DNA from 4 places in the Pseudoalteromonas sp. P1-7a genome. Region 2 is predicted to be linked to each of the others. Evidence: predicted binding sites of a transcription regulator. Region 2 holds the regulator's gene; each other region holds the start of a gene.
The links. The regulator LexA, encoded in region 2, represses DNA repair genes until DNA is damaged. The targets are predictions, from matches to a motif close to TACTGTATNNNNATACAGTA.

Region 1 (3,249 bases), on a different contig from region 2:
ACGATTTAACTAATGAGGCTATACACAAACCATTACTTGTTGCTAACGTATAAAAATAATTTAACACTTGTGCGCTTTAAAAGCCTAAAACACCTTATATTTAATATTTGGTTATGCAATAAAATAGAACAATTCTTTTTTTGTTTAAAAAAAGCATCCACAAATTAAATGCAATTGCTATAATGGCTGCAAATGGTATGACTTGAGTGCCATTATCATTAAATCAAGGTAATTAGGAACGTAATGAAGAAAACATTCACGCTAAATCATGAGAAAATCAAATACCCTCGTATGGTTGATGCTGCAAAGCATGAAGTGAAAAAATATTTGAAAAGAGAGCGCAATAAAGCGCTACCTGTTGAAGCTGATTACTGGGCGTTTGACTGTAAGTTTGGCACAAGTGCCGATGATGCAGAAGTTGTTCACGTAGCTGAAATTAACAACAAGATCAGTGAAATCGAAAAACAGGCGCTTACTTCATTCTATGTTGAGATTTTAGCTAGACCTGCGCAGCGTGAATCGTTCGATTTAGATGATGATGAATAAAAACCCAATAGCAATATTGTAGAAAATGGACCTAAATGGTCCATTTTTTGTTTTAGCTAGTGGTTAAGTTCGTTATTGATACTACTTAAGTATATTACTTTATAAAGCGTGGCATTTTTTATATTTCTTAGCACTTCCGCAAGGGCAGGGGTCATTTCTATTAACTTTAATATCGGCTACCGGGTTAATAATACCCTCTAAATAACGCCATTCACCATCCTCTTTTATAAAGTCTGATTTCTCATCCAGTTCACAATATAAGTTTTGGTAAAAATAATACGCGTTAAAGGCAACAGAGCCTCGCTCATCACTTTGCTGCGTATCGCGTACAACTAATTTTACAAAGCGGCAGCTATTGGCAAAGTCAGCAATTTCATTTACTGGGTTTTGTGCTTGTTTTTCTTTAGCGTAAGTTTTAAATACATAAGATGCATTTTTTAATGCATAAGCACTAAAGCGCGAACGCATTAATTGCTCAGGTGTTTTTGGGGCTTTTATATCAAGATGATAAGGTTGGCAACAGTCGCCATAATTAAGCTGACTGTTGCATTTGCAGGCGCTGGTACTGGTTACACTCATAAAATACTAATTAACATAAATCAAAAATGTATTTTACCAAGCTTATTGAGTAAGTGATATTGCTGTAGTGCTGGTTTTTTTAGTCAAGCAAAATAGCTTAGCGCTTCTTTTATTTAAATTAAGCGATAAATTAACAAGCTGTTGCTCACTGACTATGCCGGTCCACGTAATAATGGCTGCAAAATTTCCATTATGGAGTGCGGAGTTAAGCACATACTCTAAATTTACTAAATGCTTTTGCCTTATCACAAGCAATTTGCTGGTATCAATAGAGCAGCTATCTAGTAAGGCTTTACTGGGCACATGGTCAGGCGCAATTAGTAAGGTCCACGCATTCGAGCTATTGTATTGATGCAACACTTTTAGCATCTCAAATGTTGCAGAAATTTCATCTTCTACTTTTATTAAGTTTACTAACTCATTTTCGTCATGTTGTTGGTAGCTTTTAACGTTTCTTACGGTAATTGGCTGTAGCATAGGTCTCACTCACTGGGTTTATATACAGTACGTGTATACAGTAGTTTATACAGTTGTTGTGTGCAAGTGTTTTTTGTTATTTTTTATACAGTTGATGGCTTTAAAAAGTAAATAATAAAAATAAAACTTTAAAAACAGTGGTTTATGATTTATCTGTAAGAGTGAAAAACGAGGGTGCTTGCGTAACTGTATAAAGTGTAGCAGCGCTATACAGTACTTAAGAGGTAGCTATACAGTTGTTTTAATGTGTTTTACAGTACTTAGCAATACAGTAGTTAGTCATTTTTGGGGATTAAGTGAGCATACTGTATTTGGTGTATTTGCTCAAACAAGCTGGCTGCGTAGCACTGAGCGTCTCTAAGACGTTTGGTGTCGATATATTTTCTTAAATCATCTAAAGCAGCGGTTGCCGGTTCATAGCCTTGGCTGCTGGCTAAGCTAAGCCATGCTGTTGCGTGAAATACACTTTTTGGTACGCCTTGGCCTTTGACAAAAAATAACCCTAAATAAAACTGGGCGCGATGATTTCCAGCCATTGCGGCAAGACGCATCCATTTAGCTGCCAATGGTGCTTGGTTATGTTTTAAATAATACAGTGCTTTATTAAGTGCTGTGTGCTCGCTTACATCACTATTGCTTTCAGCGCTTTGGTTTATAGGCTGAGTTACAAAGTCTAAAATGTTGTTTAATTGCTGCTCTAAGTCTTGTCCGCTAGGCTGAGTCTTATTCATACATTTTCTTTTATATAGTTTCTACGTCAACAGTTTAGTATATCGCAAGGTAAAATGTCCTGTTTATACTTAATTTTATGATAAAATCTCGTCACTTTTTACAACCACAAGTCTATTATGCTCGAAGCTCTATTTAAACTCCGCGAAAACAACTCCAATGTGCGACGCGAAAGCATTGCAGGAGTCACTACTTTCATCACTATGGTTTACATTGTATTTGTTAACCCTGCAATGCTTGCTGAAGCAGGCATGGATCAAGGTGCTGCATTTGTAGCCACTTGTATTGCAGCTGCTATTGGCTGTTTTATTATGGGGCTGTGGGCCAATTATCCTTTAGCACTTGCACCAGGTATGGGCCTTAACGCATTTTTTACTTATGGTGTAGTTTTAGGGATGGGTTATAGCTGGCAGGCTGCATTAGGTGCGGTATTTATGTCTGGTTGTATATTTTTAATATTAAGTTTGTTTAAGGTCCGCGAGTGGATAATTAATGCGATTCCTTTGGTTTTAAAACAAGCTATAGCAACAGGTATAGGCGCGTTTTTAGCGTTAATTGCACTAAAAAATGCAGGGATTATTGTTTCAAGCCCAGCAACATTAGTGCAGCTTGGTGATATCACTTCGGCGGGCCCTTTATTAGCTATATTAAGCTTTTTTGTTATTGCGGCTTTACTTTATCGCGATATAAAAAGTGGCGTACTTATTAGCATTTTGCTAGTAACAGGTATTGCGTTAAGCCTTGATTTAGTTCAGTACCACGGCGTAATTTCAATGCCACCGTCTATTTTACCTACGTTTATGCAACTTGATTTTGCAGCGGCTCTAGAACTGTCCATGTTAAGCGTAATTTTTGCGTTTTTGTTTGTTGACTTATTTGATACATCGGGGACGTTGGTTGCGGTAACTCAAAAAGCAG
Region 2 (3,249 bases):
CCGTGTACTGTGGTCATTTGGTTAAAAAAGTGAGGATCTACCAATTGTAATCCTGGCTGAAATAACTCAGCCCGAATAACCATAGCCATTGCACCACCAATTAAAAACATCGTCAGCGAAAAAATTAAGTACATGCTGCCAATATCTTTATGGTTTGTTGTATATAACCAGCGTTTAAAACCTTTGGCTGGATGGTGGCCGTGGTGAGCGTTATTGGCGTGTGGTTGTTCTACTATGCTACTCATTAGTTCGCCTCCCCATCAGCATCAAGTGCTGCCTGAATTTCACTAGGTTGGATAACATCACCCGTATCGTTACCCCACGCATTGCGTTTGAAGGTAATTACTGCCGCAAGTTGCTTTATAGATAACTGCTTTGCAAATGCCTGCATTGCAGTGCCAGGACGGCCATGAATTACAATATCTATATGATCTTTTATATCACCAAGCACAATGGGGCTACCTTTAAGCGCTGGAAACACACCCGGTAACCCCATACCTGTTGGCTGATGACACGCAGCGCAACTTGCCATATACACTTGCTCGCCTAGCGTCATTAACTCTTCTTTAGGAATCGTTTTCTCAAGTAGGGCTGCATCGGCTAATGCCGCTTTCTGCTTAGCTTGCTTAGCATCTGCAAGCCACGCGTTAAAATCCTCTTGCGACTTAGCTTCAACTACCACGGGCATAAAACCATGATCTTTACCGCATAGTTCGGCGCATTGGCCACGGTAAATACCCTCTTCGTTGATGTTGGTCCACGTTTCATTAATAAACCCTGGGTTGGCATCTTTTTTAACGGCAAAATCAGGTACCCACCAAGAGTGAATAACATCATCAGAGGTCATTAAAAAACGCACCTTTTGATTAATTGGCAGTACTAAAGGTTTATCAACCTCAAGTAAGTAATTGGGGTTTTTATTAGCAAGGTTGGCTATTTCGTCTTGAGGGGTAGACAAAATAGAATAAAACTCCACGTCTTCGCCCATATATTCATAATGCCACTTCCACTGTGACCCAGTGATCTTAATGGTTAAGTCGGCCTTACTGGCATCTTCCATTGCAATCAAGGTTTTAGTGGCAGGGATTGCCATGGCAATTAAAATAACAAACGGAATGGCAGTCCAAAGAATTTCTACTTTGGTACTTTCATGAAATTGGGCAGGAACTGCCCCTTTAGATTTACGGTGATGAATTAGTGCCCAAAACATAATTGCGAACACTATCACCCCAATCACACAACATATTAAAAATATTGTCATGTGTAGCTGATATACATTATTACTTATATCGGTTACGCCCTTGCGCATATTGTATTGGCTATTAGCCAGCACTTGCTGCGGGAACATAATCAATACAAGCCACAAGGCAGAGGTCAGTTTACCCATGTGACGGCTCCTTTGATGCTATTGCGAATGCAAAGCGAAGAGGCATACGGCTTAAACGCCAATTCGTTATTTTTATTATTTAACCAACCTAATTTGTTTTGATTGGTATAGCTGCGCCGACAAAGAATATGTATTTGTGTGTTCTCAAAACCAAAAAGCTATGAGTTATTGTTAGCCCAGCACATTAATGATTAGCTAAAAAACGTACAACAAGCAAGTTTCAGTATAAAAAACAAACAAGTTGTATTTTAAAATAAGCTTTAATTACGCCAGCTTAAACACAAGTTAGTTGCTAAATAGCGAGTAAAACTAGAGGGTGCATCATATAAAAGAGGAGTTAAATGCGAGTGCAAAAAAGTTTACAGGCTAAATAATTTTAGGGCGCTTTGAGGTAGCGGAAGGTCTTTTTTAAAACAAAAATGCACACTTAAAAGTGCGCATTTATAAAAAGTTACTTAAAAATAATTAAAGATTACATCCAGTCGGCATTTCTTATTACGCCAACAGCTAAACCTTCAATATTAAAAGATTCGTTTTCAAGGTCTACCTCTATAGGCGTAAACTCTTCGTTTTCGGCGTGTAATAATACTTTTCGGCCTGCTTTTTCGAGGCGCTTTACGGTTACGTCTTCATCTACCCGCGCAACCACAACTTGGCCATTTTCAGCTGTTTGAGTACGGTGTACAGCAAGTAAGTCGCCGTCCATAATGCCTATATCTTTCATACTCATACCGTTAACACGCAGTAAAAAGTCAGCGGCAGGTTTAAACATAAGTGGGTCTATTTTGCAGTGACTCTCAACATGTTCTTGCGCCAAAATAGGCGAACCCGCTGCAACTCGACCTATTAATGGTAGCCCTAGTTGCTCTGGCTCTTCTTCTTCAACCAATTGAATACCACGGCTTGCGCCTGGCTTCATTTTAATAACACCTTTTTTGGCAAGCGCTTTTAAGTGCTCTTCTGCGGCATTGGCACTTTTAAAACCTAGTGTTTGCGCAATTTCGGCACGTGTAGGAGGCATACCAGTGTCTTTAATAAAAACTTTTATTAGTTCGAGTATTTGAGCTTGGCGTTTAGTTAATGGTCGCATACAACTGGTTTTCCATACAGTACATTTAACTGTGAGTATATACAGTTAAATAAAAATCGCAAATTTAAATTGCGCTTTAAAATAGCTAAACACACCGCACTTGGATATATTTTAGGTAATTACAGACGTTCAGTATTTAAAATGCTATAAATTTGCTTTCAACATAAAGGAGTAATTATGAGTATTTGGCATCAACCCATCACATTAGCGCTTTGCAAACAGTTAGATGAGGGAATAAACGGCCAAGGCACGCTAATGAAAACCATGGGTATAGAAATAACCGAAATAGGCGATGATTACCTAGTAGCTACCATGCCCGCTATTCCTGAGCATCATAACCCTATTGGTATGGTACATGGTGGCGCAAATGTGGTACTTGCCGAAACCGTAGCAAGCTACGCCGCTAACTTTGTAGTGGACTTTACAAAATTTTATTGTGTTGGCCAGGAAATTAGCGCCAGCCATTTAAAGGCCTCTCGAAATGGCACTTTAACCGCTGTTACTCGTGCATTTCATATTGGTAAGCGCAGTTCTGTATGGGAAATAAAAATAACTAATAGCCGCGGCGAACTTTGCTGCGTATCAAAAATGACCGCAGCGGTTGTCGAGCGCAAATAATTAACTATGGCTACTTTTCGATAGGGTAAATTGTTATTTCCATACCCGCGCCAATTGCAGATATACGTAGCAGTGTATCTGCATGTAGAGCTTGGTTAAAACACTTAGGTGACGTGCCCGATTCAAAGCCAATATCAAAGGTTCTGCGCGAACA
Region 3 (3,249 bases), on a different contig from region 2:
CTCAGATTGGCAATCACAACTGCCAGCCGATGCTCCTAATGCATTTTTAGTAAATATTACGCAAAACGAACTTGAGCCTGTAAACAATTACCTAGCAGAAAACGATATTTTAGTATCTGATTTTTACCCAACCATTCGTGGGCGCGTAAATGCGGTAAATGGCGAGCTTGTTGCGCGTAAAGTGTCGTTGCAAGATAACGAGAAAAAAGATGAAGAAGCGCGTTCAGGCATCGGTCGTGAGCTTAACTTAACGTGGCTTGAAAACGTGCCAGCCCAAAACGAAATTGTGCAAGGACAGTGGTTTGGCGAAGGCGCGGTGGGTGAAGCATCGGTTGAGGAATCCATGCTGGAGCGTTTAGATGTAGAAATAGGCGACACGTTAACATTTCTAATTGGTGCGCAATCATTTGACGCTAAAATAACTAGCGTACGTAAAGTAAACTGGGCTACGCTAAAACCTAACTTTTTTATTATTTTAAGCCCCGACGTGCTAAACGATTTTCCGGCAACGTATATTTCATCCGTGCGTATAGAGCCTGAGCAAAAGAAAGCGTTTAGCCAGTTACTACGCACGTATCCAACCATTACCGCTATTGATGTAGATAACTTTGTAAAGCAAATTCAATCAACCATTGAGCAGGTGTCGTTAGCGATTGGCTTTGTGCTTGCTATTGTGGTGTTGTGTGGTGCATTAGTGCTTATATCGCAGGTGCAAGCGAGCCTAGGTGAGCGAATGCAAGAAATAGTAATACTGCGAACTTTAGGCGCCAAAGGGCGATTAATAAAAAATGCGACCCTTTATGAGTTTTTGCTATTAGGTGGTTTAGCTGGGTTTGTAGCCGCATTATTTAGTGATGTAGCTTTGCTAATTGTTCAGCAGCAAATGTTTGACTTAGCTGGTAAGCTGCACCCGGCAATTTGGCTAATAGGGCCGGTATCGGGCGGGGTGTTTGTGGCGGCGCTTGGCTACTTAATGATTGCCCATAAGCTTAAACAAAATACCCAAGGCTTAGTACGTGCTTTAGCCTAAGCTATACTTTTTAATGCTAAACGCCCGCACTAAGTTGCGGGCGTTTTTGTTTTTACTCGGCACTGGTAATTTATACAGTGCTCTGGCATTATTACCGTTATTGAAAAATAACAATAATGAGTGTGCTGTTTGGCCATTATTTTAGGGATAGACCCAGGTTCACGTTTAACGGGTTACGGTGTAGTTGCTCACCAAGGTGCTAAATTTACCTATTTAGGCAGTGGGTGTATAAAATTAGCTGAGCACGAGTTTCCCATACGATTAAAAATGATCTACCAAGGGATCACACAAATAATAGAGCAGTTCTCGCCCGAAACCTTTGCCATAGAAAAAGTATTTATGGCGCACAACCCGGATGCCGCGCTAAAGCTAGGCCAAGCCCGAGGAGCCGCTATCGTGGGCGCCTCTATGGCCGAACTACCCGTATTTGAATACTCAGCACGGCAAATTAAGCAAGCCGTGGTTGGTAATGGCGGCGCCGATAAGTCGCAAGTGCAGCACATGGTAAAAAATATTTTAAAATTACCTGGCACACCACAAGCCGATGCGGCCGATGCGCTTGCCATTGCAATTTGCCATGCTCACTCAGAACAAAATTTAATTAAACTAGCGGGTAGCGCAAGTAAAACCGTTAGAGGACGTTTAAGGAAATAAATATGATTGGCCGTTTAAATGGCATTTTAGTTGAAAAGCAGCCGCCCGAAATTTTATTAGAAGTAAGCGGCGTAGGCTACGAAGTACAAATGCCCATGACCTGTTTTTACGACTTACCCAATGTTGGCGAAAACGCCATCGTGTACACGCATTTTGTAGTACGCGAAGACGCACAACTATTATTTGGCTTTAATAATAAAACCGAGCGCGCGCTGTTTAGAGAATTACTAAAGGCAAATGGCGTGGGGCCTAAACTAGGCTTAGCGATTTTGTCGGGCATGTCGGCGCAACAATTTGTAAGTTGCGTAAACAACGAAGACGCCACAACCTTGGTTAAATTACCGGGTGTGGGTAAAAAAACCGCTGAGCGTTTAGTGCTTGAAATGAAAGACCGCTTAAAAGATTGGGGTAATGATTTATTTACGCCATTTAGCGATAATGCCGTAATAGAGCCCGCTTGCGATGCAACTATTGCCAATAATGCCGCAGACGATGCCGTATCGGCACTTGTTGCGTTAGGTTATAAATTGCCACAGGCGCAAAAAGCAGTAAAATCGGTAAGCAAACCCGATATGTCTACTGAGGTTCTTATTAAAGAATCTTTAAAATCAATGTTGTGAGTAACCCATGATTGAAGCTGATCGTTTAATTGACGCGAGCGAAAAAACCAACGAAGACACCATAGACCGCGCAATAAGGCCCAAGCTTTTAGCCGACTACAAAGGTCAGCCGCATGTTAAGCAGCAAATGGAAATATTTATAGAGGCTGCCCGTAGCCGTGGTGAAGCCCTTGATCATCTATTAATATTTGGCCCGCCAGGCTTAGGTAAAACCACGCTTGCTAATATTGTTGCCAACGAGCTTAATGTAAGTATTAAAACCACCTCAGGGCCAGTGCTCGAAAAAGCCGGCGACCTTGCTGCACTGCTTACCAACCTTGAAGAGGGCGATGTACTGTTTATTGATGAAATACACAGACTCAGCCCACAAGTTGAAGAAATCCTTTACCCCGCGATGGAAGATTATCAACTCGACATTATGATTGGTGAAGGCCCAGCAGCACGATCTATTAAATTAGACTTACCGCCGTTTACGCTTATTGGCGCAACCACACGTGCAGGTTCTCTTACCTCACCACTAAGAGACCGTTTTGGTATAGTGCAGCGCTTAGAGTTTTATTCTATTGCTGATTTATCATATATAGTGGGGCGCTCAGCGCATTATCTAGATTTACAAATGTGCGATGATGGAGCCACCGAAATTGCAAAGCGTTCGCGAGGCACACCGCGCATAGCTAACCGCCTATTGCGCCGTGTACGCGATTACACGCAAGTAAAATCTGATGGCACTGTGAATGCCTCGGTTGCCGAGCAGGCGTTAGATATGATTGACGTAGATAAAAGCGGGTTTGATTACATGGACCGTAAATACTTACTTGCCATTATCGAAAAATTTATGGGCGGACCTGTAGGGCTAGATAATTTAGCCGCCGCCATCGGCGAAGAAAAAGAAACCATTGAAGATGTAATTGAGCCGTTTTTAATTCAACAAGGCTTTATACAGCG
Region 4 (3,249 bases), on a different contig from region 2:
GCGTTTTCAGAAATGGATGTACTTAAATTTAAGCAAATAGCAGGCTCGATGAAGTTTGCTTTTGGTGTTCAAAATAAAATAGAAGTAAAAGACATTCCAAAAGGAACGTCAGTTATTGCTATGGAATTTACCCCAGGTAAGCCTGAACCTACCCCGATAGAAACCATACAACAGCAAACCGTTGAAATGACCCAGCAAATGTTAGAGTTTCAAGCGGGCGATGAAAGCTCCGCTGGTGGTAGACAAGAACAACGAGGCGATAAACGTGGTGGCGAGTCACGTAGTACATCTCAGCAGCAATCTTCAGAGCAAGCAACTTCAGCCGCCGATCAAGAACAAACTAACGAGCTAGTGAAAAAAATAGCGCAACAGCTCGAAAAACAGATTATTGATGGTGCAATCGAGCTTGAATCTTTAGGGCAGCAAATCATTATCCGTATCCGTGAAAATGGCTCGTTTCCTTCTGGCAGTGCTTTTTTACAACCTAAGTTTAAGCCCATAATTCAAGATATTGGTGAGTTATTAAAAGATGTACCTGGCGAAATTACAGTATCGGGTCACACCGATGATTTTCAGGTTTCTAACGAGTTATATATTAATAACTGGGATTTATCGTCAAAGCGTGCTGTGGCGGTAGCAAGCGAATTACAAACGGTACAAGGGTTTGATAAAAACCGCATGATGGTAGTAGGGCGTGCTGATACTCGCCCACTTGTGCCTAACGATTCTAATGAAGACAGGCGTAGAAATCGCCGAGTAGAAATATCAATCTTACAAGGTAAGGCTAAAGAGTCAGACCCTATTGATGTGCGCTAGGTTATTGCCTGACGTTATACTTTATTAAATTAGTTTCATTTTAAGGTACTTTATCCCTTGAAGTATCTTGGCAATCTCATCATTTTAGCTTAAAGTACATTTCCTTAACATATGTAATGGATGTGCTGTGAAAGTTATAATTAAATATTGTGACATGCCAGGTAACGGTGATGGAACCGACGATACAAAAGAAAAATAAGGTAAAACATTTTGCCTGAATGGTTTTTGTATTTCGTTAGTATTTTAAGTAAAAGCTGGGTTTTTATGCTAAGCCCGGCTCTTTTTATATTTTTTATATTTAAAGATTACCTAGCCTTTAGATTTGCATTACTGACCGCCGCTTTTTTCTTTTTTGGAGGGATAACAGCCTCTAGCTTGAGAGAGTTTGACGATATTTATATCTATCGTTATTTAGTATGGGCGGCTACCGATATTATATGGATGGCGTTAATAGCTTACTGGGGAATAAAAGATAAAGTTTATTTATGGCAATGCGTTATTGGTCAGTTAGTGGTTATTGGCGCACCTATATTACAATTATTCAGATTAGTTGACCGTCACCTTTGGGATTTAGCGTACAGCACCATTATTTATAAAACGTTAATGCCCTTTATCAATATTGGCACCGTCATAGTGTGTTATTTACCTTTAATTATGTTTTTCGCTAAAAAAAGTAATACCAATCCGCATAAGTAAGTGATCTATTTTGAGGATGGATAAACGTGTTGATAGCAAGGCAATAAATTCGCTATTCAGTTGTTCTAAATGAGAATTTTTTAACGCAGATAGCGACACGTTTAGCCCTGCAAAATGATCAGACATTATTGCAGATTGGTATAATACCCCCTCAAAAATAGAAAGCGCTCCACCTTCTAAATAGCTGTGCTAAACTACTGTTTATATAAACAGTTAACGAGCAACTCCCATGAAACTCTATATCGCTGAAAAGCCATCACTTGGCAAAGCTATTGCTGATGCACTGCCTAAACCACATAAAAAACACGATGGCTATATAGAAGTGGCTAATGGTGACTGTGTCTCGTGGTGTATCGGGCACTTGTTAGAGCAAGCTGAACCTGATGATTATGATGCGCGTTTTAAAAAGTGGCAATTTGAACACCTTCCCATAGTGCCGGAGCAGTGGCAGCTCAAGGCAAAAACGAAAACGCGTAAGCAATTAACTATTTTAAAAAAGCTAATTAAACAGGCATCAGTGCTGGTGCATGCGGGCGATCCCGATAGGGAAGGCCAATTGTTGGTGGATGAAGTCATAGAGCAAGCCAAAATAAGTAAAACCAAAAAGCAAAGCATTCAGCGTTTGCTAATAAGTGATTTAAATCTAGCGGCGGTAAAAAAAGCACTCAACCACATGCGTTCAAACCGTGAATTTATTCCGCTTAGTGTGTCGGCGCTTGCGCGTTCACGTGCAGATTGGCTATTTGGTATGAACCTTACGCGTGCTTATACGCTGGCGGGGCAAAAAGCTGGCTTTGGCAATGTGTTGTCGGTGGGTCGCGTACAAACCCCAATTTTAGGTTTAGTGGTTAATCGGGATAACGAAATAGCTAACTTTGTGTCAAAACCATTTTATGACGTGTTGGCGCATTTAATAACTCCTGAGCAGCAAAGCTTTTTGGCCAAATGGGTACCAAGCAAAGCCTGCGAACCGTATCAAGATGAAGAAGGGCGTGTATTAAATAAAGCACTTGCTGAAAATGTCGCCTCGCGAATAGCCAATCAACCGGCTGAAGTCACTGCGCTCGAGCAAAAACAAAAAAAACAAAGCGCGCCGCTGCCTTATAATTTATCGGCACTACAAATAGATGCTGCAAAGGCATTGGGTATGGCAGCTCAGCAAGTACTCGATATTTGCCAAACGCTCTATGAGCGCCATAAGTTAATTACTTACCCTCGTTCCGATAATCGTTATTTGCCTAAAGAGCATCATTTAGATGCGCCTGCAATTTTAAAAGCAATTGCAGCTAATGGCAGTCAAAGTACTGAGTTTGTGAATGGGGCAGACGCTAAAAAACGTAGCAAATGTTTTAACGATGCAAAGGTGGCTGCCCACCATGCAATTGTCCCTACCGCCAAACAACTAAAAACAGCGACTCTGGCGTCTGATGAAGCAAAAGTATATCAACTTATTAGCAGGCATTACTTAATTCAGTTTTACCCCGATTATATTTATAACGAAACTAAAGTAGAGGTAACCATTGCGGGAGGTTTATTTAAAGCCAATGCAAAGCAAGATGTAAGCTTAGGGTTTAAGGTATTAATGGGCAAAGCCGAGCTAAAAGATGAAGCAACCTTGCCTCATTTAACAAAAGGTATGGCGCTTAACTGCACTAAAGGTGAAGTTGTAGAAAAACACACTACGCCACCGTCTCATTTTACTGATGCAACGTTGCTAAGTGCCATGACCGGCATTAG

Region 1: the regulator LexA is predicted to act here: its motif matches at 1,626-1,645, upstream of AN389_RS17400 (SulA-like leucine-rich domain-containing protein).
Region 3: the regulator LexA is predicted to act here: its motif matches at 1,091-1,110, upstream of ruvC (crossover junction endodeoxyribonuclease RuvC).
Region 4: the regulator LexA is predicted to act here: its motif matches at 1,708-1,727, upstream of AN389_RS15930 (DNA topoisomerase III).

The regions. Positions count from the first base shown of each region.
Region 1 covers NZ_LKDU01000037.1:676-3,924, forward strand. The annotation lists gene AN389_RS17385 (VC2046/SO_2500 family protein) at 1-53, shown strand, start outside; gene AN389_RS17390 (DUF6172 family protein) at 244-546, shown strand; gene AN389_RS17395 (YchJ family protein) at 646-1,125, opposite strand; gene AN389_RS17400 (SulA-like leucine-rich domain-containing protein) at 1,168-1,602, opposite strand; gene AN389_RS17405 (tetratricopeptide repeat protein) at 1,878-2,333, opposite strand; gene AN389_RS17410 (NCS2 family permease) at 2,451-3,249, shown strand, end outside.
Region 2 covers NZ_LKDU01000012.1:69,848-73,096, forward strand. The annotation lists gene ctaD (cytochrome c oxidase subunit I) at 1-245, opposite strand, end outside; gene coxB (cytochrome c oxidase subunit II) at 245-1,387, opposite strand; gene lexA (transcriptional repressor LexA) at 1,860-2,477, opposite strand; gene AN389_RS09800 (PaaI family thioesterase) at 2,655-3,095, shown strand; gene AN389_RS09805 (hypothetical protein) at 3,106-3,249, opposite strand, start outside.
Region 3 covers NZ_LKDU01000035.1:33,072-36,320, forward strand. The annotation lists gene AN389_RS17130 (ABC transporter permease) at 1-1,030, shown strand, start outside; gene ruvC (crossover junction endodeoxyribonuclease RuvC) at 1,160-1,684, shown strand; gene ruvA (Holliday junction branch migration protein RuvA) at 1,687-2,304, shown strand; gene ruvB (Holliday junction branch migration DNA helicase RuvB) at 2,312-3,249, shown strand, end outside.
Region 4 covers NZ_LKDU01000029.1:51,542-54,790, forward strand. The annotation lists gene AN389_RS15920 (flagellar motor protein MotB) at 1-816, shown strand, start outside; gene AN389_RS15925 (hypothetical protein) at 1,027-1,512, shown strand; gene AN389_RS15930 (DNA topoisomerase III) at 1,742-3,249, shown strand, end outside.